Regions from separate parts of the Ruminococcus sp. 1001136sp1 genome, predicted to be linked through region 2. Evidence: a T-box and tRNA genes for the amino acid it is inferred to sense, from the RefSeq annotation. Region 2 holds a T-box; the other holds one or more tRNA genes.
What was found. The T-box of region 2 lies ahead of metG (methionine--tRNA ligase). A T-box ahead of a tRNA ligase gene usually reads a tRNA of that ligase, here a tRNA-Met.

Region 1: it encodes a tRNA-Met, which carries the amino acid that the T-box ahead of metG (methionine--tRNA ligase) is inferred to sense. The anticodon was not compared.

What each region holds. Positions count from the first base shown of each region.
Region 1 is NZ_JBDPGY010000005.1:111,455-127,933, forward strand. Features, by position in the region: gene ABHC48_RS06050 (phosphoribosylformylglycinamidine synthase) at 400-4,197, shown strand; gene ABHC48_RS06055 (sigma-70 family RNA polymerase sigma factor) at 4,461-4,970, shown strand; gene ABHC48_RS06060 (hypothetical protein) at 4,963-6,111, shown strand; gene ABHC48_RS06065 (hypothetical protein) at 6,194-7,747, opposite strand; gene ABHC48_RS06070 (hypothetical protein) at 7,800-8,492, opposite strand; tRNA gene ABHC48_RS06075 (tRNA-Met) at 8,680-8,753, opposite strand; tRNA gene ABHC48_RS06080 (tRNA-Met) at 8,814-8,887, opposite strand; tRNA gene ABHC48_RS06085 (tRNA-Met) at 8,948-9,021, opposite strand; tRNA gene ABHC48_RS06090 (tRNA-Val) at 9,040-9,112, opposite strand; gene rhaD (rhamnulose-1-phosphate aldolase) at 9,629-10,462, shown strand; gene ABHC48_RS06100 (hypothetical protein) at 10,659-10,787, shown strand; gene trpE (anthranilate synthase component I) at 11,063-12,589, shown strand; gene ABHC48_RS06110 (aminodeoxychorismate/anthranilate synthase component II) at 12,586-13,155, shown strand; partial or broken gene ABHC48_RS06115 (DUF6783 domain-containing protein) at 13,089-13,235, opposite strand; gene ABHC48_RS06120 (DUF6783 domain-containing protein) at 13,173-13,325, shown strand; gene trpD (anthranilate phosphoribosyltransferase) at 13,364-14,377, shown strand; gene trpC (indole-3-glycerol phosphate synthase TrpC) at 14,520-15,317, shown strand; gene ABHC48_RS06135 (phosphoribosylanthranilate isomerase) at 15,430-16,080, shown strand; gene trpB (tryptophan synthase subunit beta) at 16,128-16,479, shown strand, end outside.
Region 2 is NZ_JBDPGY010000001.1:124,299-140,777, forward strand. Features, by position in the region: gene ABHC48_RS00610 (TPM domain-containing protein) at 1-397, shown strand, start outside; gene ABHC48_RS00615 (uracil-xanthine permease family protein) at 681-2,036, opposite strand; gene ABHC48_RS00620 (DUF6783 domain-containing protein) at 2,091-2,156, shown strand; gene ABHC48_RS00625 (DUF6783 domain-containing protein) at 2,187-2,249, shown strand; gene upp (uracil phosphoribosyltransferase) at 2,682-3,311, shown strand; gene ABHC48_RS00635 (SpoIIE family protein phosphatase) at 3,392-5,029, opposite strand; gene ABHC48_RS00640 (GNAT family N-acetyltransferase) at 5,026-5,643, opposite strand; gene ABHC48_RS00645 (class I SAM-dependent methyltransferase) at 5,640-6,500, opposite strand; gene ABHC48_RS00650 (TatD family hydrolase) at 6,526-7,302, opposite strand; gene ABHC48_RS00655 (amidohydrolase) at 7,545-8,738, shown strand; gene ABHC48_RS00660 (DUF6783 domain-containing protein) at 8,624-8,878, opposite strand; gene ABHC48_RS00665 (DUF6783 domain-containing protein) at 8,777-9,025, shown strand; gene ABHC48_RS00670 (MogA/MoaB family molybdenum cofactor biosynthesis protein) at 9,122-9,613, opposite strand; gene moaC (cyclic pyranopterin monophosphate synthase MoaC) at 9,610-10,116, opposite strand; gene metG (methionine--tRNA ligase) at 10,194-12,152, opposite strand; T-box leader at 12,241-12,526, opposite strand; gene ABHC48_RS00685 (transcriptional repressor) at 12,715-13,113, shown strand; gene ABHC48_RS00690 (NADH peroxidase) at 13,343-13,888, shown strand; gene ABHC48_RS00695 (hypothetical protein) at 14,106-15,326, opposite strand; gene ABHC48_RS00700 (zinc ribbon domain-containing protein) at 15,644-16,479, opposite strand, start outside.

The sequences.
Region 1 (16,479 bases), on a different contig from region 2:
CAAAATCAAACTCGTTACTGTCCACTCCGTGACCAGTAACACGCTTCGCGATGCACAGAAAGACGAACCTTCTTGTGACAAGCACAAGAAGTAGCGTTTGCTGCGCAAACTTAATTCTCGGGTTTTCTGTGAACTTTGTTCACAAAAAACACCTCGCGGAATATTGTCAGTGAACAGTAACTCAAACTCTGCTATGACTGATGAGCCATGTTTATTTACATATAGAAGTAATAGTAATAAAAAATATAAGATATATTAATTTTACTTATGATAAAACCTATGATACTATAATAAACGAAAATGTGCAAGAATGGATGCAGTTTTGCGCAGTCATCCAATTTTTTCAAAATGAAAAAGCACACCACACTACGATTTCACATTCACGAAAGGAGTTTTCCAATGAGTAACGTAAGACGAGTATACGTAGAAAAGAAACCATCCTTTGCCGTAAAAGCCAAAGAACTGAAGCATGAGATCAGCTCTTATCTGGGCATTCAGACTGTAACAAACGTGCGGGAACTGATCCGCTATGACGTAGAGAATATTTCTGATGATGTATTTGAAAAAGCATGCCATACCGTGTTTGCCGAGCCTCCGGTAGATGACCTTTACCTGGAGAAATTCGAGGCAGCAGATGGCGCACATATTTTTTCTGTAGAATTCCTTCCTGGCCAGTTTGACCAGAGAGCCGATTCCGCTGTACAGTGCGTACAGTTCCTGGACGAAAATGCACAGCCAATTATCCGTTCAGCAACTACTTATGTGATCGAAGGTGACATTACAGAGGAAGAATTCGAGGCAATCAAGAATCACTGCATTAACCCTGTAGATTCCCGTGAGACAGGCCTTCAGAAGCCGGAGACACTGGTTACAGAGTTCAAGGATCCGGAAGATGTTAAGATCTTTGATGGCTTCCGTGATATGGAGGAAGCACCATTAAAAGAGCTTTACAGTTCCCTGAACCTTGCTATGACATTTAAGGATTTCCTTCATATTCAGAACTATTTTAAGAACGAGGAGAAACGTGATCCATCCATGACCGAGATCCGTGTTCTGGATACATACTGGTCTGATCATTGCCGTCATACCACATTCTCCACTGAGCTTACACAGGTGAAATTTGACGAAGGTGATTATAAAACTCCTATCGTTGATACCTATAACAGATATCTTTCCGACAGAGAAGTCCTTTATAAGGGACGGGACGACAAATTCGTCTGCCTGATGGATCTTGCCCTTATGGCTATGAAGAAACTGAAATCCGAAGGCAAGCTTCAGGATCAGGAAGAGTCCGACGAGATCAATGCCTGCAGTATTGTAGTGCCGGTTGATGTAAATGGAAAAGAAGAGGAATGGCTGATCAACTTCAAGAATGAGACACACAACCATCCGACAGAAATCGAGCCATTTGGTGGCGCAGCTACCTGTCTTGGCGGTGCAATCCGTGACCCACTTTCCGGACGTACTTATGTATATCAGGCAATGCGTGTAACAGGAGCAGCAGATCCTACTGTTTCTGTAAAAGAGACTCTGAAGGGCAAGCTTCCGCAGAAGAAATTGGTTCGTGGCGCAGCCCACGGCTACAGCTCCTACGGCAACCAGATCGGTCTTGCTACCGGTTATGTAAAAGAAATCTATCATCCGAATTACGTTGCAAAACGTATGGAGATCGGTGCAGTTATGGGTGCTGCTCCAAGACGTGCAGTTATCCGTGAGAACTCTGATCCGGGAGATATCATCATCCTTCTTGGCGGACGTACCGGACGTGACGGCATCGGTGGTGCTACCGGTTCCTCCAAGGTACATACAGAGGCTTCTATCGAGGTCTGCGGCGCTGAGGTACAGAAAGGAAATGCACCTACAGAGCGTAAGATCCAGCGTATGTTCCGTCGTGAGGAAGTCAGCTATATCATTAAGAAATGTAACGACTTCGGTGCAGGCGGTGTATCCGTAGCAATCGGAGAGCTGGCACCTGGTCTTCAGATCGACCTTGACAAAGTTCCGAAAAAATATGCAGGTCTTGACGGTACTGAGATCGCAATTTCCGAGTCCCAGGAGCGTATGGCAGTTGTTGTTGCTCCGGAAGACGTAGAGAAATTCCTTGGTTTTGCAAACGAAGAGAACCTGGAGGCAGTTCCGGTTGCAGTTGTAACAAAAGAGCCAAGACTGGTGCTTTCCTGGAGAGGAAAAGAGGTTGTAAATATTTCCCGTGCATTCCTTGATACCAACGGTGCACATCAGGAGACAACCGTAGAAGTTGAAATCCCGAATAAAGAGGGCAACCTTTTTGAAGAGCGTCCGGACGTAGCCGATGTAAGAGAAAAATGGCTTTCCACACTGGCAGACTTAAATGTATGCTCCCAGAAGGGCCTTGTAGAGATGTTTGACAGCTCCATTGGTGCAGGAAGCGTTCTTATGCCTTATGGCGGTAAAAATCAGCTTACAGAGACTCAGGCAATGGTTGCAAAGGTACCTGTACAGAATGGAACAACTAATACTGTAACTATGATGAGCTATGGCTTTGATCCATACTTATCCTCCTGGAGCCCATATCACGGAGCTGCTTATGCAGTGACAGAATCTGTTGCAAGAATCGTGGCAGCAGGTGGTGATTATAAGAAGATCCGCTTCACCTTCCAGGAATACTTCCGTCGTATGACAGAGGATCCAAAGAGATGGAGCCAGCCATTTGCAGCACTTCTTGGTGCTTATGCAGCACAGATGGGCTTCGGTCTTCCGTCTATCGGTGGTAAGGACAGTATGTCCGGAACCTTCAATGACATTGATGTTCCGCCAACACTGGTTTCCTTTGCAGTGGATGTTGCCAAGCTTCAGGATGTGATTACACCAGAGCTGAAAAAGGCTGGAAATAAACTGGTATGGCTTCGTGCACCCAAGGATCAGTACGATTTACCAGACTATACAGGCATTATGGAGCAGTATGAGAAGCTTCACAATGATATGCAGGCTGGAAAAGTGGTTTCCGCTTATGCACTTGACCGTCACGGTATTGCGGCAGCAGTCAGCAAGATGGCATTTGGAAATGCAATGGGCGTGAAGATCGAGCATAATCTGGATCCAAGAGACTTCTTTGCACCAGGCTTCGGCGATCTGGTTCTGGAAGTTCCGGCTGAAAAGGTTGGTCAGCTTTCTATCACATATACCGTGATCGGTGAAGTAACAGATAATGGTAAATTCTCATATGGAAATGCTGAGCTCACAGTAGATGAGGCTTACAAGGCATGGACAGGCACTCTGGAGAAGGTCTTTAAGACAACCTCTGGTGAAGAAAACGATGGACCAGTTGCCATGGCTGTAAAGACAGCAGATCCGGAAGCAACCTATGAGAATGGTATTTATAATACAAAGAATATTTATGTCTGCAAGCATAAAGTAGCAAAACCTCGCGTATTCATTCCTGTATTCCCAGGAACAAACTGTGAGTACGACAGTACAAAGGCATTCGAGAGAGCCGGAGCTGAGGTAGACGTTAAGGTATTTAAGAACTTAAGTGCAGAGGATATCCGTGATTCTGTGGAAATATTTGAGAAATCCATTGATCAGGCACAGATGATCATGTTCCCAGGCGGCTTCTCCGCTGGTGATGAGCCAGACGGTTCTGCGAAATTCTTTGCAACTGCCTTCCAGAATGCAAAGATCAAAGAAGCTGTTATGAAGCTGTTAAATGAGAGAGATGGTCTTGCACTTGGTATCTGTAATGGATTCCAGGCGCTGATCAAGCTGGGACTTGTTCCATACGGCGAGATCTGCGGACAGAAAGAGGATTCTCCTACACTGACCTATAACACCATCGGACGTCATATTTCCAAGATGGTTTACACAAAGGTTGTAAGCAACAAGTCTCCATGGCTGCAGAAAGCCACACTTGGCGGTGTATACTGCAACCCGGCTTCCCACGGTGAGGGACGCTTCGTAGCAAACGATGAATGGCTTGCTAAGCTCCTTGCAAACGGTCAGGTAGCTACCCAGTATGTAAATCCAAACGGAGAGCTGGATCAGTCCGAAGAATCCAATATCAACGGATCTACCTATAACATTGAGGGTATCACAAGCCCGGATGGACGTGTCCTTGGTAAGATGGCACACAGCGAGCGCCGCGACAATGGCGTTGCAATCAACATCTATGGACAGCAGGATATTCAGATCTTTGAGTCCGGTGTTGAGTACTTCAAATAAAACGTTGCAAATAAAACGTTAAAAAAGAAATATCCTGGTAAGTACAAAGCTTTTTCCGCATTGTAACTTATCCAGGATATTTTTTGTATCTTCATTACTTTGATTTTCGTCGCCGCAGATGCATTGCCATCAATATAGTTCTTGCGCTATATTTAATGATTTTAATGAAATATTTTCCCGGCTATTTCCATCTAATGTATGTAAAAGGAAATACAGCAATTGATTTCGTGTACTGCAGAACACAAAAAGGAGCGAAAAACCTTATGGAGAATTTGGTGAAAAAGGCAAAATCCGGAGATTCCGGTGCATTTGCACAGCTCATCCGGATGAATACCCAGAGCATGTATAAAGTAGCCTGGGCCTATCTGAAGAATGACGAAGATGTGGCAGATGCCATACAGGAAACGATTTTAAAGTGTTATGAGAAGCTTTCCACTTTAAAAAAGGATTCTTACTTCAAAACCTGGATGATTCGGATTTTGATCAATAACTGCAATGAAATGCTTCGGCATAAAGGCCGTGTTTTTCCTACGATGGAAATGGAAGAGGGAATCTTCGAGGAATCAGGCTATGTAGATTGTGAGTGGAAGGAAATCCTGGCATCCCTGGAAGAGAAGTACCAGGTGGTGATGCTTTTGTATTACAGCAAATCCCTTAGTGTAAAGGAAATTGCCGCTCTTCTGGAAATCAGCCAGAATACAGTGCTTACAAGGCTCTCCAGAGCCAGAAAACAGCTTCGTGCAGAGTATGAAGGAGGATATATTCATGGATGATAAATTGTTTGATGTTTTTTCAGAAGAAACAGAAGTGCCGGAATGTGTGCGCAGGCGTGTAGATGAGACATTGGAAATGATAGAGAATTCGGCAGAGTCCGATAGAGGGTATCAGAAAGAAGAAAAAACGGGAAAAGTAATAAATGGCACTGACAGAATGGGAAAAATTGGTACACGGAAAAACTGGAAGCGCAGTTTAATCCTGACATTTGCGGCAGTGATGGCATTTGGTGCCACTGTTTTTGCAGCAGAGAAGTATATAGGAATTTCCGGTTTTTTTCAGGAAGTTGGAAATAAGATGCCGGAAGAAGCCAAGGGGCTGATTGAAAAAGATCCGGTGCAGCAGGAAGATGGCGATTCCATTCTCACTTACACCGTGAAGGAAGCCCTATGTGATAAGAACAGTGTCCAGGTGGTGGTGGAAGTCACAGCGAAAGAAAGAGGCAAATATCTTCTGGCAGGACAAGACACCATGAATGAGGATCCTGTAAGAAATCTTGGAATTGAAAGTGACAAGACAATAGGAGAATATGCCGCAGAAAAAGGGCTGATCATCGTAAAGGTTGGAGCCAGCTTTGATTTTGATTCAGATCTTGGCATTGAAACAGCAGTGGGAGATTATCGAAATCTGGAAGATGATGTAGTAGATTTCTATTCTTCCGCGGTAAAGACAAATGAGAGTAAGAATCTTACCATTTCCTGCATCGGAACTGCCACGCTTCCGGATGCTAAGTGCGTTGATGATGTGATGCGTACAAATATTACTTTCCAGCTGGAAGATAAGAGCCAGGGGAAAAGTATGACCTATGTGCCTGTGGATGGTGAAGGGATAACTGCAGCTGGAAAAGTAAAGATCCTGTCCGCAGATATAGAAGAAACAGAAGTGGGCGATTACGTCACAATCCATTGCATCTTCTTAGAAGAGTGCGACAGTATTTCCCTTGACGTAATGGATCTGAATGGAAATCTGTGGCAGCTTTCCGACCTTGGCGGTGGTTCAGAGGTGGCAGAGGTTGGAAAAGAAGCCACCTTCCAGAGAAGCTATCAGAAAACGGACCTTGCCGACGAAATCGGAATACGGGGATATGACTATGAAACGAATACCACGTATGAGCCGGTAAAAATGAAGCTTAAGAAATAGAATAATCGAAAAAAGTCCCCATTCACTGTTTTTTGCAATTAAAACAGTGGGATGGGGACTTATTTGATTTGTTAAATTAAGATTATCCGAACTTTCGCATATTACTCAGATCGGAAAAATCAATCATTTTGATTTCTTCAACGTTGCCGGTTGAGCCCATTGGGCAAACGGCGTAGTTTCGCGTCTCATTTCCTATAGTAAGTTTTACCACATAATGCCATATGGACCATGATGGAGAGCCAACCGGATAATCACCAAAGCAATAATGAATATCATCAAATCCACCGACTAATTCAGCGAACTCACCGAGAACTGACGGTGATGTGCTAGAGTTCCAACGGTAAGTTACAAAAAATGGCTCATTGGGATCTGCTGCCAGATCGACTGTATGATCGTTATATCTGGTTAAATATTTAAAGCGGCCTGGTTCTCTGAGGTAGGCACTTATAGCGTCCATCTTTTCAAAAGGAGTCATATCAGCAGTTGTAGTTTTGTTAATAATGTCAATCATCCATGCGTTTTTGGCCTGTTTATAATCCAGAACATTTAATGTCACTGTATTTGCAACCGTATAACCTGATAATGAATATTCCCTGAATTCTACAGTGTTGGTTCCTGCTTCGAAAAATATCGCGTATTTGATATAACCGCCTTTTACTTTCTCTAATGAAGTAGTTCCTGAGTCATTGTTTTCTAAAGGAATATCATCAAAGAAACGAGATGAACCACTTCTGTATGCGCTGGTCCGCGAGTCATTTCCATTAAAAATCAAGGAAAAAGAGTTCGGATCCGGATTGTCTGTCTTTATAAAAAAAGGTTTGGGACAACCGGTGTAAATATCTGCCTTCTGTTTGTCCAGACCATAAATTTCATATGTATATTTAGCTGGTGCAGTTCCTTCTTTATCGTGTGCAGGCAGATCAGCTTTGGGAATCGGTGTGGGTGTAGGAACCGGTGTGGATGTAGGCGTTGGTGTAGGTGTAGGGGTAGGGGTTGCACTTTGGTGGGTACTGTTTGTCTTTTTGTTTGTTGTGCAATGGCCTGTAGAAGACCATTTGGAATAATATTTTTTTCCTTTAACAGTCATGTAAGTGCGGGTTTGCATATAATATGTAGTCCCGGCACGGAGGCCATTGAGAAAAATTGTGTTGTTTTTGTTACCTTTGACTGTTATAGTTTTGGCATTTTTTAGTTTTGAATTAGTGGCATAGCGCAGCTGGTAACCACTGGTCTGGGAGGTTTGTCTTTTTATTACTACAGTTGTAGCTGCTGTTTTTGCATAGATATTCATGATCTGGGCTTTCGGCGGTAAAATGACAAACTGTTTTTTAGCAGTACCGGTATAAGTGCCTTTTCCAATAATCTGAACCGTGTAAGTTCCTACTTTTTTGCAGCCTTTAGAGTACTTTACAATATAGTTTTTCTTTTCCTTCAAGACTTTTCCTTTATAAGTTACTCTTACTTTGGGACGCTGTACCTTTTTATTATAGGTAAGCTTTGTGGCTGATAATTTAATCCTGGTATTTTTCACATTTACCTTTGCTGCGGCAAATACCTGGCTTGAACTGCAAAACAGAAGCAGTAAAATAATGAGGCAGAGGTGAATCTGCCGGTGTAGATGATGATTTTTTTTCATGGCTTTTTACTCCTTTTATATGATAAGTTTATTGGGTTTTATAAAAATATAACTATTTATGACCAGACCGTAGCAGCCATTTCTGGTCAATCTTTTTTACCTCATCATCTGCAAAACGGATATGCAGCCGGACGGAATTGGACAGCTGTACGATTTCCTCTACAGTGCCTTCTCCGAATTTGGGATGAGTTACCATATCGTTTACCTGGAATTTTATTTCGCTATGTTTGGCGCTTTTGTAGGCCTGTTCACGGCGGTAGGTGTCCCGGATGGGAACTGTCTTGTCGTGAATAGGGTTTTTCAGAGCTTTGTCATAATCGTGCTTCAGAAGGCTTTCTCCGATTCTATAATAGGGAGTAGGCGCGGCGCCCACAAGAGAACAGCAGTATTTCCAGGCGCTCCCGTGTTTCCCGGCTTGCCAGTTGTACTGCGCCGGTATTTTCATATTGTACTGCATATAATGGGCGTATTCGTGCTTATAAAGATCCAGGCGATCCTCTTTGGAAAGAGGCTTCTTTACGGCATAACCAATAAACAGAAGGGAAAAATAGAAGCCTTCCTTTTCATGAGAAGAAGCAGGTGTATAAGAGCCAAGTACAGCCTCATCGTAACCAAAGCGGATAGGCACAGAAGCTCCCCGAAGCCCAAACCTGCGGTCAAGAGTCTGGAACAAAGCGCGGATCTGAGCTTCGTGGATGGTAGCTTCATTATCAAGAAGTTTACGGATAGATGGGTCAATATTCATGCAGTTACTCCTTTAAAAATTATTAACTGGAAAAAATACATGCCAAGTTTTATGGCGTTTGACTTGAAAACTCCCACTGACAGATCGCGAAGCGACTGCGTTCATGAGCAAGTAGCGAAGCGGACATTCCAGGTCCGCTTCGCTGATAGATAAAAAAAATAGATGCTGCAATCTGCAACATCTATAATAGCGAGAGGGGGATTCGAACCCTCGACACCGCGGGTATGAACCGCGTGCTCTAGCCAACTGAGCTATCTCGCCATATTCAATTAAAAAAACTTTTGCTGAAAAGTCTGTGCGTATAAAAGACTATCAGCAAAGTAGCGAGAGGGGGATTCGAACCCTCGACACCGCGGGTATGAACCGCGTGCTCTAGCCAACTGAGCTATCTCGCCATATTCAATTAAAAAAACTTTTGCTGAAAAGTCTGTGCGTATAAAAGACTATCAGCAAAGTAGCGAGAGGGGGATTCGAACCCTCGACACCGCGGGTATGAACCGCGTGCTCTAGCCAACTGAGCTATCTCGCCATATTCATTTCATAAGTATGGGGCCTACAGGGCTCGAACCTGTGACCCTCTGCTTGTAAGGCAGATGCTCTCCCAGCTGAGCTAAGACCCCATATACAAACTGTGAAGTATCTTCTCTTCCGCAGCTCGCTTTGCTATTATACTATTAACTGTCGCAAATTGTCAACAACTTTTTTAAATTTTTTCAAAAAAATTTAGAATTATATTTTTTTACTATTTTATTGGAAAAAAAGAAAACTAGAGCCTGTTTGCAAAATCTCCCGCAAAGTGGGGCGTGCAGATTGCAGAAAGCCTTTCTCAAACATGCTCTGGAAACAGAAATTTTTATTTTGGGTCCTTATTTGCAAAAAGCGGAAAACAATTTGGCAAGTAAGGTTCTTTCCAAAATGAGAATTGGTGTTATACTGAGTCTGTAAACAAGAAGAACAAACAAAAGCATACCGGATACCTGCAAGAAGAAAAAGAACGGACGCAGCGTATTCGTATGGTCTCATAAGAAAGGGCTTACAAACTCGCTCTGAGATCATAATTGCGATCAGCTGACAATTGTTTTTCCTATTAGGAAACGTCAGTTGGCGATACGAAAAATAGAAGAGGAGAAGATGGTATGAAGATTTTAGATTCCAAATTTATGAAGGGCTTTATCAAAATGGCAGACGATGGTTTCCAGCAGGGCTGGCATGAGAGAAATGGCGGAAACTTAAGCTATCGTCTGAAAGCAGAAGAAGTAGAAATGATCCGTCCCCGTCTGAATGCACCAGGTGAGTGGCAGCCTATCGGCACAGAGGTGCCGGGACTTGCAGGAGAGTTTTTCCTAGTAACCGGAAGCGGCAAATATTTCAGAAACATAGCAGTTGACCCGGAAGCATGTCTTGCAATCATTGAACTGGATGACAAGGGTGTTAATTACAGGATCCGCTGGGGACTGGTAGAAGGCGGCCGCCCAACCAGCGAGCTTCCAACCCACCTTATGAATCATGAGGTAAAAAAGAAGCTTACAAACGGCAGACATCGTGTTATTTATCACGCACATACAACCAACACCATCGCATTAACCTTTGTCCTTCCACTGGATGACAAGGTATTTACAAGAGAGCTGTGGGAGTCTGCAACAGAATGCCCGGTTGTTTTCCCAGATGGCGTAGGCGTTGTAGGCTGGATGGTACCAGGCGGAAGAGAAATTGCAGTAAAAACAGCGGAGCTGATGAAGAAATATGACGTTGTTATCTGGGCACATCATGGAATGTTCTGCTCCGGTGAGGACTTTGACCTGACCTTTGGCCTTCTCCATACAGTAGAGAAGTCCGCGGAAATCCTGGTGAAGGTAATGTCCATGGCACCGCGTAAGCTTCAGACCATTACTCCTGATGATTTCCGCGCAGTAGCCAAAGACTTTCATGTTACTTTACCGGAAGAATTTCTTTATGAAAAAGAGCAGTAAGTAAATTAATATAATAATGTGAGATCTGTCTGTGATGAGAAAATTCACAGGCAGATTTTTTACGTTAGAGGAAATCAATTTTAATAAATGTTTATAAAATATGAAAAAATTGCTTGACAATTCATTGCCCGTATGCTATTTTAAATAAAAATTCAATTCAACGAACTAAACCGATGAAGCGGGAATAAAAACAATCGTGCACCCACAGAGAGTCCGGGAGGCTGAGAGCCGGGCGGTAAGGCAGTTTGTTAAATGGGCCGCTGAGGGCGCATGGAAAGGCAGAATGAGTGCAGAAGAAATGCAGACATATCTGATTGAAGCATGAAAGAAGATTCTGCAGAAGCCAAGTATTATGCGACGTAGGACATACGTCAGTTGTCAGGAATATGATGGTATTCCGTTAAGAGCACGATTTTATCGTGAAGCAAGGTGGCACCGCGGGTGAATATTCAGACCCGTCCTTGACAGATATGGAAATTCTGTCCTGGACGGGTTTTTTGTGTACTAGAAAATTACTCCGTAATGTTCCTGTTACACCTAAAAACGCTCTGCGAGGATGCGGCGCGTGCACTGTTCAGGAAATAAATCGGGAGGTGTTCTATGTATCCAACATTTGATAAAATCAGGGAAATGGCAACAGGAGATTACAAAAGAATTCCAATCTGCAAAGAGTTATACGCAGACAGCTACACACCAGTAGAGATGATGCGGATTCTGCAAAAGGCGAGTCATCACTGCTATCTGCTGGAAAGCGCCAGCCAGAGCGAAGCGTGGGGCAGGTATTCTTTTCTGGGATATGACCCTTCCATGGAAATCACCTGTACAGACGGAATCCTGCGAATTCGAAAAACCAGTAAGACGGAAACTTTTGGTAGAAGCGGCAATGCTGCAGAAAGCAGTACAGAAAGCAGTACAGAAGAGGTTCGACAGGTTGCCCATCCAGGCGATGCCATCCGTGAAATCATCAGTCAGTACAAAAGTCCGGTTATGGACGATATGCCCACATTTACCGGCGGTCTGGTAGGTTACTTCTCCTACGACTACATCAAATACAGTGAGCCCAAGCTGGAACTAAAAGATAAGGAACAGCAGGATTTTCGGGATCTGGATCTGATGCTGTTTAATGATGTGATCGCATTCGACCACTACCGTCAGAAGGTTTTTCTTATTACAGGTGTGATGACAGATGATCTGGAAAAGTCCTATAAACAGGCCTGTGAAAAACTGGAAGAAATGACAGAGCTGATCAAAAAGGGTGAGAAAAAAATCTTTCCTCCGATCAGGCTTAAATCTGAAATCCAGCCTCAGTTCGTTAAAGAAAAATATTGCCAGATGGTGGAAACGGCGAAGCATTATATCCACGAGGGCGATATTTTCCAGGTGGTTTTGTCAAACCCCATGAGGGCAAAAGCAGAGGGCAGCCTGTTTGATACTTACCGTGTTCTGAGAGCTACCAACCCATCCCCCTACATGTTCTATTTTTCCAGTGATGACATTGAAATCGCAGGTGCCTCCCCGGAGACACTGGTGAAATTAGAGCATGGCAAGTTAAGCACTTTCCCACTGGCAGGAACAAGGCCGCGAGGAAAAACACCGGAAGAGGACAAAGCCCTGGAAGCAGATCTTCTTCAGGATGAAAAAGAGCTTGCCGAGCACAACATGCTTGTAGATCTGGGAAGAAACGATATTGGAAAAATCAGTGAGCTTGGCAGCGTAAAAGTGGAAAAATACCTGACTGTGGAACGTTATTCCTGTGTCATGCACCTGGGCTCCACAGTAACAGGAACTATCAAAAAGGGCAAAGATGCCATAGACGCAGTGGATGCCATCTTACCTGCAGGAACCCTTTCAGGGGCACCGAAATTCCGTGCCTGCCAGATCATTCAGGAACTGGAACAAAGCAAGAGAGGCATTTACGGCGGTGCAATCGGATATGTGGATTTCACAGGAAATCTGGATGTGTGCATTGCAATCCGTCTGGTATATAAGAAAAAAGATGAAATCTGTATCCGGTCGGGAGCCGGAATCGTGGCAGACAGCGTACCGGAAAAAGAATTTGAAGAGTGCCAGAATAAGGCAAGAGCGGTGGTAAGGGCCATCAGCCAGGCAGAGGAGGGATTAGAATGATTTTACTGATTGATAATTACGACAGCTTTTCCTATAACCTGTATCAGCTGATCGGGTCCGTTAATCCGGATATTCAGGTGGTTCGAAATGACGAAATTTCCCTGGGAGAAATAGAGAAGCTGGCACCGGAAGCAATTGTTCTTTCCCCGGGTCCTGGAAGACCGGAGGAGGCAGGCATCTGTATTCCGGTGATCAAAGAGTTCGCTGGAAAAATCCCAATTCTGGGTGTGTGTCTGGGACATCAGAGCATCTGCGAAGCCTTTGGCGGAGTGGTTTCCTATGCAAAAGAACTGAAGCATGGGAAAAGAGATGAGATGATCCAGTGCGGTTCCAATGTCCTGTTTAAGGGACTCCCGAAAAAGTTCCCGGCAGCAAGATATCATTCCCTGGCAGCAATAGAAGAGACTCTTCCGGAGGAGCTGGTTGTGACAGCCAGAGCAGAAGATGGAGAAATCATGGCAGTGGAGCATAAGGAATATCCGGTTTATGGTGTACAGTTTCATCCTGAGTCTGTTATGACTCCCGATGGAAGGAAGATGATTGAGAATTTTCTAGAGCGTGTTTGAAAAAGGCTTTCTGCAAGATGTGCGTCACAATTTGTGGGAGATTTTGTCCGGATGAGGGCGCCGTAGCGGGCTACGGCAACCGAATTCGGGCAAAATCTCCCGCAAAGTGGGGCGTGCAGATTGCGGGAATGATTTTTCAAACACGCTCTGGAAGCGCAAGTCAGATTTGACAATTTATAAAGGACAACATCAGAGAGGAGCAGAAAAAATGATCAGAGAAAGTATTATCAAATTATCGAAGAAACAGAACTTAACCTATCAGGAAGCAGAAGAGGTAATGGACGAGATTATGAGCGGAAAAGCTACTCCGGTACAAATGTCAGCCTATCTGACTGCTCTGGCATTGAAAGGGGAAACTATTGATGAGATTACCGCTTCCGCGGCAGGCATGAGAGCACACTGCATCAAGCTGCTTCATAACATGGATGTACTGGAAATCGTAGGTACTGGTGGAGACGGCTCCAATTCCTTTAACATTTCCACTACTGCCTCCCTTGTGATCGCAGCAGGAGGTGTACCGGTAGCAAAGCATGGAAACAGAGCTGCTTCTTCAAAATCAGGAGCCGCAGATGTGCTGGAAGCTCTGGGCGTTAAGATCACAATTCCACCGGAAAAAAGCCAGGAGCTTTTGGAAAAAATCGGAATCTGCTTCCTGTTTGCCCAGAACTATCACATTGCAATGAAGTATGTGGCTCCAATCCGTAAAGAGCTGGGAATCCGTACTGTATTTAATATTCTTGGACCGTTAAGCAACCCGGCTGGCGCCAATATGGAGCTGATGGGTGTTTATGATGAAGCCCTTGTTGAGCCTCTTGCGCAGGTTATGGCAAATCTTGGAGTAACAAGAGGAATGGTTGTCTTTGGACAGGACAGTCTGGATGAAATTTCCATGAGTGCACCGACTTCTGTATGTGAGATCAAAGATGGCAAATTTACATCCTATGTACTCACTCCGGAGCAGTTTGACTATGAGCGCTGCACAAAAGAGGAGCTTCAGGGAGGAACCCCGCAGGAGAACGCCGAAATCACAAAAGCAATTCTGGAAGGCAAAGAGACAGGTGCGAAACGTCATGCAGTTTGCCTGAATGCTGGTGCCGCACTTTATATTGCAGGCAAAGCAGCTTCCATTGAAGAAGGTGTGAAGATGGCAGAGCAGCTGATCGACAGCGGGGCTGCCCTGAAGAAACTGGAAGAATTTATACAAAAGAGTAATCAAGAGTGAAAAATAAACACAAATAATAACAAAAATAACAATAATCACATCACAAAACAAAATAGCACTGAAAAAAATAACAATATAACTCATTTGGATAAAGATGACGACAAGAGAGAATGACATCACAGAGAGTTTTACAGGAGATAGAATGAGTATTTTAAACGAGATAGCAGCGCGCACAAAAGAGCGTATTGCGGAGGAAAAATTTAAATTCCCATTAAGGGAACTTATCTCACAGCAGAATTCCGATCTGGCGAAACATGCCGAGGAAAAAATCTCTTTTCTGGAGGCATTAAAAAAGCCGGGAATGTCTTACATCTGTGAAGTAAAAAAAGCGTCTCCTTCAAAAGGATTGATCGCACCAGATTTTCCTTATCTGGACATTGCAAAGGAATATGAGCAGGCCGGTGCTTCTGCAATCTCCTGTCTCACAGAGCCCTTTTATTTCCAGGGCGCAGACAGGTATTTGCAGGAAATTTCCCAGGCAGTGAATATTCCGGTGCTTCGAAAGGATTTTACAGTAGATGAGTACATGCTCTACCAGGCAAAAGCATTTGGGGCTTCCGCTGTACTTCTGATTTGTGCGATTCTTGATAACAGCCAGTTAAAAGCCTTTGGGGAACTGGCACAGGAGCTGGGGCTGGATGCTCTGGTAGAAGCTCATGATCAGTGGGAAGTGGACCGTGCTTTGAATCTTGGAGCAAAAATCGTGGGAGTGAACAACCGGAATCTCCATGATTTTACCGTTGATATGGGAAACAGTATCAGACTGCGGAACATGGCACCTGCTGATACGGTGTTTGTTTCCGAAAGTGGTATTAAGACAGCGGAGGATATCCGTATATTATATGAAAACAAAGTAGATGCAGTCCTGATCGGGGAGACCTTAATGCGCAGCCCTGACAAGAAAGCGGCACTTGGGGCATTAAATGCAGGGATTGTCTGAGCTGACTCATGGTGATAAGTGATATTCCATGCACGCTCTGGCAATCTAAGATGTACAATGTGCTGATAAAATAGTTGGAAAATAAAAAATTAAAGAAAAGGAACGAAACAGTATGGCAAAATTAAAAATTTGCGGTCTGACCTGCAAAGAGGATATTGAAGCCGTAAATGGAGCAAAACCGGATTTTGCGGGATTCATAATTGAAGTTCCAGGAAGAAGACGAAGCCTTACGGCAGAACAGGTCAAAGTCCTGGTTAAGGGACTGGACAAGGAAATCCTTCCCGTAGGTGTATTCGTAAACGCTGCCCCGGAACTCCCCATTTCCTTATTAAGAGATGGCACCCTATGGGCAGCCCAGCTTCACGGGGATGAAGACGAAGACTACATCGAAAAAATCCAGAATATGACTGGAAAGCCTGTCATCAAGGCCTTTTCCATAAAAACACCCGAAGATGTACAGCGGGCCCTTCGAAGCCCTGCCGACTACATCCTCTTAGACCAGGGCGCAGGAGGAACCGGCGAACCTTTCGACTGGACCCTGGTTCCCCCAGTCCGTCGCCCATTCTTCCTTGCCGGAGGAATCGGTCCCGAAAACCTCCGCAGCGCCATCGGAACCTTACACCCATGGGCTGTAGACCTGAGCAGCAGCCTGGAAACCGATGGAAGAAAAGACCGGGCGAAAATACAGCAGATTGCCCGTATGCTGAAGCAGATTAATACACTGGAAGCATACAGAAAAGAGCGAGAAGCAGATTTAGAGTGAAAAAAGTAATTCATATACAAAACAGCGAAACGAAAGGAACCAACACTATGTCAAACGGAAGATTTGGAATCCACGGCGGCCAGTATATCCCCGAAACCCTGATGAACGCGGTGATCGAACTGGAAGAAGCATACAACCACTATAAAGACGACCCGGAATTCAACCGGGAGCTTACAGAACTTTTAAATGAATATGCAGGAAGACCATCCCGCCTCTACTACGCAGCTCACATGACCGAAGACCTTGGCGGCGCAAAGGTTTATCTAAAAAGAGAAGACTTAAACCACACCGGCGCCCACAAGATCAACAACGTCTTAGGTCAGGTGCTTCTTGCCAAAAAAATGGGCAAAACCCGTGTCATCGCGGAAACTGGAGCAGGACAGCATGGTGTAGCCACAG
Region 2 (16,479 bases):
ACTTGCTTATCTGAAGGAAAATGTAGAGCCTCTGTTAAAGGATGAAAACTTCTACGGCGCTTTCGATACCTACGCAGATCTGTGTCAGGATCTGTTGGAAATGGCTGCTAACGGGGAGCCTTATACAGAGCCCTTTTCTCCCATATGGATTCTCATTTCCCTGGGAATCGGTCTTGTGCTTGCGTTTCTGTGCACCATGGGCATGAGAGCCCAGCTGAAAAGCGTACGGACACAGGACAGCGCAGTGGATTATGTGCGCCAGGGAAGTATGGCACTGACAAGATCAAACGATATTTTCCTGTATCACACAGTTACCAAAACAGCGAAACCGAAGGATAGTGACAGTTCCTCCGGCAGCTCAGACAGCGATCACGGAGGTACAGGCGGAAGCTTCTAAAAAAGATTCCTTCTTGCAGAATTCTCCGCCTGCGGCAGGTCACCTTGAACGACACCTCCCCCATCCGCCGCAGTGCGATTCTGCCCGGTAATAGGAAATTCCAACAGCATTTTCTATTACAACATAAAAAAGAACTCGATTCATACATGGCAAATAAATGTACTTAGAGCCTCTTTGAAAAAGACTCCCGCATTTATTTACTTTCAATCGAGTTCTTTTTATATATCAGCTAAACAGACATTTCACCTGCCGGCAGCATCACCATATAGGAAAGCCAGCCGGATCAGTCGTCTTCCATCTCCTCTTTCTTCTTTGCAGTCTCAAACACATAGTCATTTCCCGGAAGAACGGCGTTCAGCAGGATTCCTACAATTGCAGCAAGTGCAAGTCCTGTAAGAGTAATATGTGCGCCTGCGATGGTAAATGTAAGTCCATCGGAAATGCCAAGACCACAAACCAGGATAACCGCTGTAATAACCAGGTTACGAGAACGTGTCAGGTCTACTTTGTTCTCAGCTACATTACGGACACCAACAGCAGAGATCATTCCATAAAGAATAAAACTGATACCACCGATGATCGCAGACGGAAGGGAACTGATCACCTCAGCCATCTTCGGGATAAAGCTGAGGATAACTGCATAAATAGCAGCCAGACGGATTACCTTCGGGTCGTAAACACGGCTCAGAGCAAGAACACTGGTGTTCTCTCCGTAAGTTGTATTTGCAGGTCCACCGATCAGTGCTGACAGAGAGGTTGCAAGTCCGTCACCCAGAAGTGTACGGTGAAGCCCCGGGTCTTCGATGAAATTGCGGTCAACCGTTGCGGAAATAGCAGAAATATCGCCAATGTGCTCCATCATGGAAGCAATTGCGATCGGTGCCATTGCAAGGATTGCAGTAATGTTAAATTTGCAGAGGAAGAATTTCGGAACACCTACGATCGGCGCACTTGCTACTCCTGCAAAGCTGAGGATAGCACTTCCATCTGCGTTTGTCATACCCAAGGCATTCATGATCAGGGCAACCACATAAGAAACAACAATACCCATCAGAATCGGAATAATACGGAACATTCCAACGCCCCAGATGTTGAAGAAAATAACAGTTCCAAGTGCGATCAAAGCAAGGATCCAGTTCTGGGATGCGTTGCTGATTGCAGACGGTGCAAGGCTAAGACCAATACAGATAATAATCGGACCAGTTACAACCGGAGGCAGATAACGCATGACGCGCTTTACGCCAATTACCTTGACGATCATTGCAAGTACCAGATACAGAAGTCCTGCTACAAACACACCGCCACATGCATATGGAAGCTTCTCTCCATAAGACATGTTGGCAAAAATTCCGGTGTCAAGCTCTGCAACTGTGGCGAATCCGCCAAGAAATGCAAATGATGATCCCAGGAATGCAGGTACCTTCAGCTTAGTCAGTACATGGAACAGAAGTGTTCCAAATCCGGCACAGAACAGGGTTACCTGAATGGATAAGCCCTCGCCGTGAAAATAGTTGTTTACCAGGATCGGCACCAGAATGGTAGCGCCAAACATGGCGAACATATGCTGGAGTCCCAGGATCAGCATCTGTGGGATTCCAAGCTTTTTGGCATCATAAATGCCCTCAACTCTGAATTTCATAAATATAGTTCCTCCTTTTCCCTTAGAGCGTGTTTGAAAAAGGCTTTCTGCAAGATGTGCGTCACAATTTGTGGGAGATTTTGTCCGGATGAAGGCGCCGTAGCGGGCTACGGCAACTGAATTCGGGCAAAATATACCGCAAAGTGGGGCGTGCAGATTGCGGGAATGATTTTTCAAACACGCTCTAGCGCCTGTTCACGACCTGACTGGTAACGCGCTTCACAATGCACAGAAATCATACATTCGCATGATTTCTTCCTATACGGTCTATACTGTGAACAGCAATCTTGTTATAGTATAAAGTATGCGACAATTTTTTACAATTATTGACTTTCTATAGAAAGTGCGATATGATTTTTACAGTATTCCCATAAAGCATTTTCAATACGCTATAGAGCCTATTTGAAAAAAGTTCTGAAGGGATTGTTAGTTCCTGTTCACTGGTAACGTTCCGCGAGGTGTTTTTTGCGAACAAAGTTCACAGAAAACCCGAGAAGTGCGGCGCGAAATCATGCGAATGCATGATTTCTGTGCATCGCGAAGCGTGTTACTGATCACGGAGTGAACAGTAACGATTGTTATTGCATAGGGCAATGGCAACTTTATCACACTACGGAGGTTTTTATCATGTCAAATTTTTCAGATATGGACAATGTTTTTATTATGGATCACCCGCTGATCCAGCATAAGATTTCCATTCTTCGTAATAAGGAGACCGGAACAAATGAATTCCGCAAACTTATTGAGGAGATTGCAGTTCTTATGGGTTTTGAAGCTCTTCGCGATCTTCCTCTTGAGGATGTTGAAGTTGAGACTCCTATTGAGACTTGCAGAACTCCTATGATTTCTGGTAAGAAGCTTGCTGTTGTTCCTGTACTTCGTGCAGGTCTGGGTATGGTAAATGGTATCACCACTCTGGTTCCATCTGCCAAGATCGGTCATATTGGTCTTTACCGTGACCCGGTTACTCATGAGCCTCATGAGTACTATTGTAAGCTTCCGGATCCTATCGACCAGCGTCTCATCGTTATGGTTGACCCCATGCTTGCAACTGGCGGCTCTGCTATCTCCGCTGTTAACTTCATCAAACAACATGGTGGAAAGAGCATTAAATGTATGTTTGTTATCGCTGCTCCGGAAGGTCTGAAACGACTTCATGAGGTGCACCCGGATGTGCAGATCTATGTAGGACATCTGGACAGAGAACTGAACGACCGCGCTTATATCTGCCCGGGACTTGGCGATGCAGGCGACAGAATTTTTGGTACTAAATAGATTTTTGACCAGAGCATATTTGAAAAAGGCTGAATTCCGGAAATTATCTCATTTCCAGAATTCAGCCTTTTTTTGCCCGATCATGCTTTTTCCATCTTCGCCTTATACTCTACGCAAAGCATGGTAATATCATCAAACTGCGGTGCCTCTCCCACAAAAGCATCAATATCTTTTTTCACTTCAGGCAGAATTTCTGATGGTGTTCTGTCTTTTACACGATTCAGAACCTGCTCCAGACGCTCCATTCCATAAAGCTGATTTTCTACATTTGTAGCCTCAGTCACACCGTCTGTATACTGGAAGATCAAATCTCCCACATCCAGCGTCATACTGCCGGCTTTATAGTTCATATCTTCAAATCCGGCGAGGACAAAGCCTGGACGGATCTTATATGCCTCAAAACTGGCGCCTGCTTTACAGATAAACGGCATTTCATGTCCAGCATTTACGAAACAGAACTCTCCTGTCACCAGATCCAGCACACCTTCAAAAGCAGTGATAAACAAGCCTTCACTGTTTGCCTCACAAAGAAGATTATTTACAGTAGAGAAAACCTCCCCCAAATCTCTTCCTGGTGTAGTGTGATCCTTGATAAGCGTTTTTCCAATGACCATAAAGAGCGCAGCCGGAACACCTTTTCCGGATACATCGGCCATAACAATTGCCAGATGTGTCTCATCTACCATGAAGAAATCGTAAAAATCACCGCCAACTTCTTTTGCAGGTGTCATAGTTGCATAAATATCAAATTCCTTACGATCCGGAAAGGCCGGGAAAATACATGGCAGCATGGATGCCTGAATATTCCTGGCAATATCCAGCTCAGTGCCGATTCGCTCCTTCTCGGCAGTCACTTTGGACAGATTGGCAATGTAATTTTCAAGCTCTTCCATCATAAAGTTAAAAGAGTCACTTAGTGCCTCGATCTCATCACCAGTTTTCATGGTAATTCTCTGATTCTCAAACTTTCCGCTCTCTGTAATCTCCTGGGTAAAATTAGCCAGCCTGCTGATCGGTCTGGTGATTGTCTTTCGCACAAAGACAATATACGCGGCCATCGTCACTGCGATAATGCAAAAAGAAATCAGAAACATATTGATAAGAAAGGAATTCAGATAATTCCTGACCTCTTTCATATCCAGAATATACTGAATTTCTGCTAGAGCCTTTCCATTCTCGTCCAGAATCACCGAAATACCCGTGTAATTATAGCCATAGCTGTTGTCCGTCACAAGCGGATGATCCACACCTTTATTCTGCTGATATTGGTTCCATATGGTAATATATTTCTCCATGTCAGCAGGATCATCAGGATTTGCAGCGTCAGTGTACAAAATGTCACTTCCATAGGCAATCTGATTCGCAGGATCATCTCCCAATTCCTCAACCAGGGCATCTATGTAGAAATGAACACTGTCTTCATCCGGAACAACCAGAGACAGATATGTAACATCGCCGTCCTTTTTCAGCTTGTTAAACAACGTAACCATTTCCGAATATTCTTCTGTCTTGTCCCCACCTTCTGCCAGGATTTTCTTCACATCCGAAACCGACATCATATCTGCAATACTATTGCTGTTCGTCATTACCCTCTGTGCATATAGATTTTCCAGATAGGATCTGGAGCTTCTATAGCTGAAAAGAGAAATGGCAATGGTAAGGATTACACCGATCACGCCAAGTGAAAGTATAAATTTAGGAAGAAGTTTTATTTTCATTTGCAATTCCTTTCCTTAACTTTCTTAAAATAGACCTCTGCATCACACTTGCAGCGTCCTTTGCAATATGGACAATAAAGTTCTTTTTTATTATACCAGATCATCTTTGCAGAAAAAAGATGAACAAACCTGCATTCCTGAAGTGCCCTTTCCAGAGGAACTTTACCGCCTGCATTCCAGCAGATGATAAACACTTCCCCTATGCCCTTCTCCGCAAACTGCCTCAACGCATACTTCATAAGCCAAACTGCCAGCCCCTGTCTGCGAAATGCTTCTTTTATTCCTACTGACTGAATCTTGCCAACAGGTGCCAAAGTATCCTGCTGGCATACCCGTTGGATTTTCTGTTCCGTAAGCCTGGTATCCTCTGCAATCTTCTTCTCATTGGTAAGATAGTAATAAATATATCCTGCAAGTTCTCCTTCTGCAGTTCTCAGCAGAAGGAATGCCCGTTCACTGCTTCCAATGGCCTGCTCAAGCTCTTCTTTCTGATACAGATTTTCGCCTACGCACCGGTCCATAAGCTGCAGTGTTTCCTCAATATCCTCTTTTTCCAATGAACACAGACAAAATTCTCTGCCAGAAGCCCCAAACCTCCCTGTCTTTTGTGTCATAAGCTTCCCTTCTCACAGGACAAAATCTGCATGCCCATTGTAATCTCCGATTCCTCACTCAGAATCAGCTGCTGAAGCTCTTCATAATTCTTCTTCAGCCAGTTCTGCCAGTCCTGATATTTTCTGTTATCCGGTTCTTCTGCCAGCAAGATTTCCACATCCTCGGGCAAATAGGAAAAAAAGGTCTGGAAAATATCTTCTTTTTGCTGCTGTTCGCCTTTGGCAGCGGAAATCCCCTTGCACCAGACATGGATATGATCGTATCCGCAGTTGGTCAGCCAGCCGGGAACGGCCTGACCGGTTTCTCTTTTTCCTGCGTATTTGTCCTCTTTTAAGATATCCAGAAACTGTCCAAGAAGATTCTTTTCATCTGGAGCCAAAGTGGATATGCGGTCATTGCTTTCTGTGATAAAAATCACTCCGCCTTTTTTCAAAAAATTCTTCAATGTGCGAAGCAGCTTTTCCCCATCATGCAAATGCATTAATACAAAAGAAAGACAGATCAGATCAAATTCTCTGTCTTCCGGTTCCGTGCATAGCTTCTGAAAATCCGCGGAAAACGAATCCCGATCCACATCCATCTGATAAAAAGAAAATTTAGTATTTCCGTACTGACTGTTGGCTCTTTCCACAAGCTGCTGATTATACTCCAGGCCAATCACCCTGGAAATCCTGTCATCTGAAAAGCGGTGAAAGGTTCGGGCTCCATCATTGCAACCAATATCCAGAACAGAAAGTTCTGGCTTCCCCTTAAAAAAATGCTCTAACGCAGGTTTCTCTGCCTGTGACAACAGCAAATTCTGTCTTCTCAGTCGTTCCCTCTCTTTTTCTTCCTGAAATACTAACTGACTTTGCACTACTTGTCTCCTTGTCCGTCAAAATTTACGCTCTGAATAATAACCGCTTCGCATTCTCTTCCGTCACTGCAATTACTTCTTCTGCAGTAATTCCCTTAATCTGCGCCAGGGCTTCTGCAACATAGGGCAGATTCAAGGAAGAATTTCTCCTGCCTCGATTGGGCTCCGGTGCCATATAAGGGCAGTCCGTTTCCAGAACGATCTGGGACAGCGGCGCTATGGCAGCTACTTCTTTCAGCTTCTTTGCATTTTTGAAAGTAAGCACGCCGCCAATGCCAAGATAAAGTCCCATTTTCAAATATTCCGCCGCAATCTCCTTACTGTAGGAAAAACAGTGAATGATTCCGCCGGACATATCTTTTTTCATATATTCCTTTACAATCTCCAGAGTGTCCTCGGCTGCATCCCGGCTGTGGATCATAAATGGCAGCTTCTCCTCCCTGGCAATGTCCATCTGGGCCCGGAACATCTCCTGCTGCTGTTTATGCTCCGCCGCTTCCTTATGCCAGTAATAGTCCAGACCAATTTCTCCGATGGCGACCATTTTCTTCAAATGGGAAAGACGCCGGATCTCATCCAGAGTATCCTGTGTCATAATTCCTGCATCGTCGGGATGAACCCCCACTGCGCCATACACAAAAGGATACGCTTTTATCAATTCCAAGGTCCCGCCAAATCCCCCGGCTGACGCGCACACATTTACAATACAGCCCACTCCCCCGTCTTTCATGGAAGAAAGGAGCTGATCTCTGTCTTCGTCAAATGCCTCATCATCATAATGTGCATGTGTATCAAATATCATTTTTCTGCCTCATTTTTCTTTGAAATACAACAATTATAGCATACTAAAATCATACCAGTAAAGTGTTATAAACCTCTTTTTGGAAGTTCTATTTTAGTTGTTACTGTGAATAGAACGAACATCGAACTATTTTAAACACAATTTCAAAAACACAAAAAATACTTGACAATTCAGAAGATTCGACAGATAATGTGAAGCTTGAAAAAATTGATATTCCTTATGTCTAGGTACCAGGCGGTAGCATTTTTGCATATATAAACGGAGACAGTACCGGAAAAACAGTTCTTCTCAGATCCGACATCGATGCACTTCCCATACTGGAATCCGAGACTAATCTAAAGAATAAAAAAGTATGTATTTCCAAAAATCCTGGTGTTATGCATGGCTTCGGCCATGACGGCCACATTGCTATGCTTCTTAGCGCCGCAAAAATACTGAAGAATATGGAAGCATCCCTAAATGGACGCGTTGTCCTTATGTTTGAGGAAGGAGAAGAAGGACATCGGAATATAGAAAAGCTTTTGGCTTATATGGCAGAAAAGGACATGAAGTTTGACACCTGCTACGCCTCTCATGTGCGTTGGGACATTCCCACAGGAAAACTTTCCTGCTGCCAGGGTTCTGCCATGTCAGGTCTTTACCACTTCGTACTTGAAATAAATGGAAAAGGCGGACACGGTTCCAGACCGGATCTTGCTCACAGTGTAATTGACTGTTTCCATGACATATATTCCAACCTTGATACACTCCGGTTAAAATACATAAAACCAAACACCGTTCTGACCTGGTCTCTGGGCTCTGTCAATGCAGGAGCAACCTTTAACCTGATTCCCGACAAGCTTACCTGCGAGGGAAGCATCCGAATGATGGATCGAAGCAGCGGAGAAGAATTTATCAAAGAATTTGAACGAATTGTTGCTGCAATTTGTCCTCTTAATTACTGTACCTACCAGTTTAAATTGCTGGAACAGCTTTTACCTACAGAGAACTATCCTGCATGCAGAAAAACCTATATTGATTCTATCAAGAAACAGATCGGCGAAGATGTCATATATGATTGTGAGCCATGGATGGCATCTGAAACCTTCAGTTATATGTGCAGCCTGTTTCCAGGTGTAGAAACCTTCGTGAGAATAAAAAATGACGAATTAGGTTCCGGCGCTAATCACCATACCCCGGAATTTGATCTGGACGAGGACGGACTTATCTATGGTACTGCCGCTGCCGTCAGCTACGTTTTGGAATACTTGGAAAACACGCCTGACACTTCTGCTTTTGAACCTGCATACAACAGCATCAGCGAACTGATTGCGACATTTGGTCAACAGCCAGGAAGTACCGAATATATGGATTTGATGCTGAACAGCAACAATTTCGGAATTGACGGTACTGCAGAGCTGCTTGCAAATGTAATTCGTAAAAATTTCGAATTATAGATCTTCCTAGAGCGTGTTTGAAAAAGGCTTTCTGCAAGATGTGCGTCACAATTTGTGGGAGATTTCGCTCGGATGAGGGCGCCGTAGCGGGCTACGGCAACCGAATTCGGGTGAAATCTCCCGCAAAGTGGGGCGTGCAGATTGCGGGAATGATTTTTCAAACAGGCTCTAATGTACTTATGCTGCCTCACGCCGCATATTTTACCGATCAGGCACTGGAAGATATGGTGCACAATTCACTGATTGTAACAAGCCAGTATTTTAAAACTATGAAAGAGCAGCCATAAGCAGTCTTCGTCAGCCCACAAACTAAGAATCCCCTCCACAAAAGCAACTGCTGCATAGTGGAGGGGATTCTCATTTACTATAAAATTTATGAATATTTACTGCCTTGCACAATTTCCAGCTTCCCCGGTCATAATCTCAATGCCATGACCAAGAGCTCCAATAATGTATTCCAGACTCTCCTTTACTGCTTTCGGACTGCCTGGAAGATTAATGATCAGAGTCTTTTTCCGGATTCCGGCTGTGGCGCGGCTGAGCATGGCGCGTTTTGTGATCGTCATGCTGTAGGCGCGGATGGCTTCCGAGATTCCTGGAACCTTACGTTCTGTGATATCTTCGGTGGCCTCCGGCATAACATCCCGCGGGGAAAAACCTGTTCCACCAGTAGTCAAAATCAGTTCTGCCTGATTCTCATCTGCGATTTCCGCCATTCGTCTGGAAAGCATGGCACGGTCATCCGGAAGAATATCCATAGATACTACCTGATAGCCTTCTCTTTCTGCGATTTCCTTAATTGCCGGACCGCTTAAATCTTCCCGCTTGCCCTGAAATCCCATATCACTGGATGTGATAATTGCTACTCGTTTCATTTTTCTCCCCCCTTCGTTTTTATTTCTTTGAATAAAAAATCTCCACTCTTACCGCCAGTTTTCTCTACCAGGTGAATATCCGTCATCACCATATGCTTGTCGATTGCCTTGCACATATCATAAATTGTAAGAAGAGTCACCTGCACACCTGTAAGGGCTTCCATTTCCACACCGGTTTTACCGTCTGTCTTCACAGTGCAAAAAGTGCGGATAATTCCATTTTCTTTTTCAATTTCGAAATCAATGGTACATTTGGTAACCGGCAAAGGATGGCACATAGGTACCAGATCCGAGGTGTGCTTCACAGACATGATCCCGGCAACTCTGGCAACGCCAAGAACGTCTCCCTTTGCCACAGTGCCTGCAGTAAGATGCTCCATGATTTCTGCTCCAACCTGGATAGAACCTGTTGCAATTGCAGTTCTGTGGGTAATCGGTTTATCCGAGACATCCACCATAACAGCATTACCATTTTTATCAAAATGGCTTAGTTTATTACACATAATTCGTCCCTTTTTATAACAATATTAACCTATTGTATTATATTCCGGCTATATCAGATGGACGCTTCCGGTCAAAATCAGCAGATTTCAGATCCTGTCGGCATATTTTTTTCAGGGCTGACTACGCATACATTTCCCTCAGCATCCTCTGCGCAGAGAATCATTCCCTCACTAAGAATTCCTGCAAGTTTCGCTGGTTTTAAGTTGGTTACTACCATAACCTTTTTGCCAACCATTTCCTCTGGTGTATAGTAAGCCTTGATTCCAGATACGATCTGGCGAACCTGGCTTCCAATCTTAACCTGGGAGCAAAGAAGCTTCTTGGATTTCTTCACCGCCTCACAGGCAATAACCTCACCAACCTGGAACTGAAGCTTTGCGAAATCATCAAATGTGATCTCCGGCTTCGCCTCAATATCTACAACCTTCTCCTCTGGCTTTTCTTCCTTCGGCTCTTCTTTCGGTGGATGAAGCTCGTTTACTTTTTCCATAACTTCTTTGATGTCCATACGGGCAAAAAGGATCTCCGGTTTGTCTGTTACCTTGTTTCCTGACGGATACAGTCCAAATGTCTTCAGATCCTCAAGAGTTCTCTCAGAAGCATTTAACTGACCAAGGATTCTCTTTGTTGTGTCCGGCATAAAGGACTCAAGAAGAGTGGTTCCAATGCAAATGCCCTCAACCAGATTGTAAAGAACGGTTGCAAGACGATCCTGTTTGGACTCATCCTTTGCAAGTGCCCATGGCATTGTCTCATCAATATATTTGTTGCAGCGTTTGAAAATAGTGAACACTTCTGTGATGGCATCTGCTACACGAAGTTTCTCCATCTTTGCATCAACCTTTGCAGGAACAGAAAGAATGAAGCTCTTCAGATCATCGTCAACAGGTTCTGTTACGCCTTTATTCTCTACCACGCCGCCAAAGTATTTGTTTGACATGGAGATGGTACGGTTTACCAGGTTTCCAAGAGTATTTGCCAGCTCGGAATTCATACGCTCTACCATCAGCTCCCAGGTGATCACACCATCGTTGTCAAACGGCATTTCATGAAGTACGAAATAACGGACAGCATCAACGCCGAAGAAATCAACCAGCTCGTCTGCGTAGATAACGTTTCCTTTGGATTTGCTCATTTTTCCATCGCCCTGGAGAAGCCACGGATGACCGAATACCTGCTTCGGAAGAGGCAGATCCAGTGACATCAGGAAGATTGGCCAGTAAATAGTATGGAAACGGATGATATCTTTTCCAATAAGATGAAGGTCGGCAGGCCACATCTTGTTAAACAGTTCAGAATTGTCTCCATCGCAATCATAACCGATTCCGGTAATATAGTTGGTCAGGGCATCCAGCCATACATATACAACATGCTTCGGATCAAAGTCTACCGGAATTCCCCATTTGAAAGAAGTTCTGGATACGCACAGATCCTGAAGTCCCGGAAGAAGGAAGTTGTTCATCATCTCGTTCTTACGGGATTCCGGCTGAATGAATTCCGGATGTGTCTTAATGTGCTCGATCAGACGGTCTGCGTATTTGCTCATTTTGAAGAAATAAGCCTCTTCTTTAGCTGGTACGCATGGGCGTCCGCAGTCCGGACATTTTCCGTCTACAAGCTGGGATTCTGTAAAGAAGGACTCGCATGGAGTACAGTACATTCCCTCGTACTCTCCTTTGTAGATGTCCCCTTTTGCATACATTTTCTTGAAAATCTTCTGTACCTGTTTCTCATGGTCTGCATCTGTGGTACGGATGAATTTGTCATAGGATGTGTTCATCAGATCCCAGATATTCTTGATCTGACCGGATACGTTATCAACGAATTCCTTAGGTGTAACACCTGCTTCTTCTGCTTTCAGCTCAATCTTCTGGCCATGCTCGTCAGTTCCGGTCTGGAAAAATACGTCGTAGCCCTGCTGTCTTTTATAACGCGCAATGGCGTCTGCCAGAACCGCCTCGTAGGTATTGCCAATGTGCGGCTTGCCAGATGTATAGGCAATGGCTGTGGTGATGTAATATTTTGGTTTACTCATTGTATTTCCTCCTTTTCTGTGTAACAAAAAGAGCTGGTTAAACTTCTCCTTCCTGTCACAACATAAAAAAACGTCTTCTCAAATATACTGAGAAGACGAGTTATCCCGTGTTACCACTTCTATTCATTCCCGCCTCACGGTACAGATGGAAAAACCATCTTCGGGAATCTCACCGGGTACCTTCATACCCTTACGCTATAACAGGCGTTCCTGTCGCAGCCTAAATTACTTCAACTGCGCCCCTCCAAAGCCATCTTCCATCTGTTCCATACACACCCCCTCTCAGCCTGGAAAAGCAACTCTTAACTGCTCATCTCCCGGGGGATTCTCTGTAATGCGGTACGCAAATGTACTCTCTTTTTCTATGGGTTTGGCTTATAAATTCATATAAAAGAGCGTATCACATTTTAATGGGTTTGTAAACCCAAATTTATCATTTTACAGCGATGCAATATTTATAATTTTAGTGTAAATTTAGCCAAATTACTATTGACAAATTTGCAATTATCTTGTATATTAATATCAGTAACAATTACTATTATCGAGAGAAAGGAGGAATCAGATGGCCACATTGAAATACAGCCGCCAGAGAGAATCTATTAAGGAGTTTCTTACTGGCAGAACCGACCATCCCACCGCTGATTTTGTTTATGAGAATATGAAGCAGATTTATCCAAACATCAGCCTTGGAACTGTATACCGAAACCTCTCTCTTCTCGCTGATCTGGGTGAAATACAGAAGCTTTCCAGCTTTGGCGGAGCAGACCGATTCGATGCCCGCACCGTTCCCCATTGTCACTTTATGTGCACCCGCTGCGGCAGAGTGATGGACGTATTCAGCGAACATATTGATAAAAGCCTTGAGAGTATTGCAGCTGACTTTAAGGATGGTCAGATTTCCGATTATAAAGCAAGATTTTTCGGAATTTGCAAGGAATGCCTGAAGGAAGAGTCTCACTAATCAGTTGAATAAATTTTTCATTTTCTGATCATAGCTATTCTGTAGGGAATTACAGCCGCTCGACAAGCAATGGCCACAGCACCAAACTTTAAGTGAACATTCGATCCTGTTAGAAAAAAGTTTCAATAACTCTTGACAAGCAAGAAACAATATGTTACCATAAAACAGTAATGATTACTATTATTAAAAACTAAATAAAAATTTTATATAAGAAAAGGAGAATTTAATTATGGCTAAATGGGTATGTAGTGTATGTGGTTATGTTCATGAAGGTGACACAGCTCCGGAAGTATGTCCAATCTGCAAGGCTCCGGCTGAGAAATTTACGAAACAGGATGATGAAATGGCATGGGCAGCTGAGCATGTTGTAGGCGTTGCTAAAGGTGTCAGCGAAGACATCCTTGCTGATTTAAGAGCAAACTTCGAGGGCGAGTGCTCTGAGGTTGGTATGTATCTTGCTATGGCACGTGTTGCTCACAGAGAAGGATATCCGGAAGTTGGTATGTATTATGAGAAAGCTGCTTATGAAGAAGCAGAGCACGCAGCTAAATTCGCTGAGTTATTAGGTGAAGTTGTTACAGACAGCACCAAGAAGAACCTTGAGATGCGTGTAGCCGCTGAGAACGGTGCAACAGCTGGTAAGACTGATCTTGCGAAACGCGCTAAAGCAGCTAACCTTGACGCAATCCATGACACAGTTCATGAGATGGCAAGAGACGAAGCAAGACACGGAAAAGCATTCGCTGGTCTGCTTAAGAGATATTTCGGAGAATAATTTTTACCGGGGAATCGCATAAAATAAAGCTTTTTATAAAAGGGAATCACTTTCGTGATTCCCTTTTTGGGCAGACTTCCGTCATTTTTAATATGTAAATCAGGTGTCCCTAACCCATTTTTCACTCTTAAAAACTCTCAAAATGTGTCTCTCCCGTTTCGTTTAATTTGTGCGGACCACAGTCCCTCCCCGCATAGCTTCTCTCGCTATTTTGTACTTAATTTTCTGTAAATTCATACAATGGCATATTGTTCTCATCATATAAAACAATCATCATAACCGCATTCACCTCGCCGGTTGCACTTTCAAAGCATAATAAATAATAGCCGTCACGGTCTAATGATTTCACAATATAACGTTTTTCCTGATTTCCAGATGTAATTGTTCGGATCAGTTTTCCATCTTCGATTCGCCAGCTTCCATTAATCTCAGGCCAGTTGGGATTTATTTCTTCTCTTGTGCGATAGCTGTCATCTGTTCCAAAGCTTCCAAGCTGTTTTGTATTACCATCTGCATCATATTCATAAAGGTCTCCGGCACCAGTGGTTCCGCCAATTGCCCAATTAACAGTATAATACCGGAATCTGCATGGAAAAATGGAGGATAATTCCTCTTCTGTTAAAGTCTCAAACTCGTCTGCATGAGCTTTGAAGTAATAAAATCCACTTTCATAGTCATTATCCGCATCTGTATGATTCACATATGCAGCAATAAAATCATCTTTGGATTTTATAACCTTCTCCGCCTGTGCAAGCTCTGCTTCCTGTTTTTTCCTGCTGCTTTCCTGCGCTTCTTCTATTTCATGTTTACTTTTTCTTTCCTTCCTGCCTTCCTCATCTAACGGCGCACCATATCCGCCTTCATCAATTAGCTCTGCGATATTGCCTGCTTCCAATGCAAAGCTATATTTAGATGAACCAAGATTCAGTACACAACGTATATCATTTCCTTCATATAAACATTTCACAATATCTTCTCCTGAAGATCCGCTGACATAAACATTGCCATTGGGTTCCTCACCTAGCAAACCATATTCATATACCGTATTTATACTTCCAACTTTTATTTTCAATTCTTTAGAATCAGAAGAAAAATAAGTAGCAGGGGTATCCTTATACTCTAAAAGTTTAAAAGATAAATCATAACAATAATCAAATTCATCAAAATTAATATATGCTGTGACAAGCAGATCACTACCGGTTGTTGCCGTGTTGCTAAAGGTTCCGGAAACAACCGTACTTATAACAGATTGCCCCGTTGCATCCCCGAAGTCATCTACTACCGCAACTTTTCCCCAGGAGTTATTGTTTCCTTCATCCGTACTGGAATCCTCTTCTATTTCTGAAACTACCTCTGCATTCTCTTCCCCATGGGAAAGCGTTGGAGACATAAATACACACCCCAATGCCAACGCCAGCGCTAATGTTCTTTTCTTCATCCTTTGACCCCCATTTTTTGTAATTTTATTTGAGACTGATAGGTTATCATATAATAATAGGAGGAAGGAAAGCAATTACCTGAAAGCATAGTACAAGAAGAAATTATTACTGTTCACGACCTTCACAGCAACACGCTTCGCGATGCACAGAAATCATACTTTGCAGGATTCTGCTACTGCAGCAGGGAGTCTCGGCGGCATCTGCCATTGTGCCGTAATATAAAAAGAGTTACAGACCGCAAAATGATTAATCTGTAACCCTAAAACTCTTATTAAAATATTACTTGAACGCTATATAAAAAAGCCCTCACAGAGCATTACTCCGAAGCAGTCTCAAAATTTGCCTTCGCCGTATCCACCGAATGCTCTGCTTTATTATCAATGTCCACATCATTTTCTGAGAAAGTACTTCCCGCGAAATCAAGGACTTCATTCCCAGGTAGATTCTCAATGCAGACCGCCGTTCCATTTCCGGTAAATGTATTATTCAGATAGTTGGGCGCTGTACCATAAGCCATGCTGCTGTTAAACTTCAGTGCAATTTTATTATTGGTAAAAGTACAGTCCATTGCATTTACCCAGGCTTCATTATTGGCAATTGCAGCCGTATCCCAACCATTAAAACTGCATTTGGAAAGTAAAGTAAGACAATACGCGTTCACCCCAATTCCAGAATTCCCTTTAAACTGGATTCCTGACATTTCCGCGTAATTTCCATTCAATCCGCGCAAGCTGACGGTTCCTGTAAAAGTAGTCACGTCATCTCCGTCTGAGCTGCCATAAATTCCCCACACATGATTTCCAAAAACAATATCACCATCATAAGTTACTGCCGGAAGATGAAGGTAAACCGGAGTTTCCGATGACACCTCTTCCTCAATGGAAGCCAGCAATGCATTCAGTTCCTCTGTGGTCTCCATAGGCGTATCCTCTGAAAAATAGGTAACTGCTGCCTGCTTTTCAATGGTAAGCCGTGTGCTAAGAGAAATCGTATCTCCGTTTTTCATCGTCAGATTCCACAAGATATCGTTAGTACCGCTGTCTGAGGTATAAATAATATCAGAAACATATGCTGCATTTGGAAAACTCTCGTTATGAACCGGTTCTACATAATCTACCTTCCGGGAATTTTCTCCAGGTTTTGTATCCACCT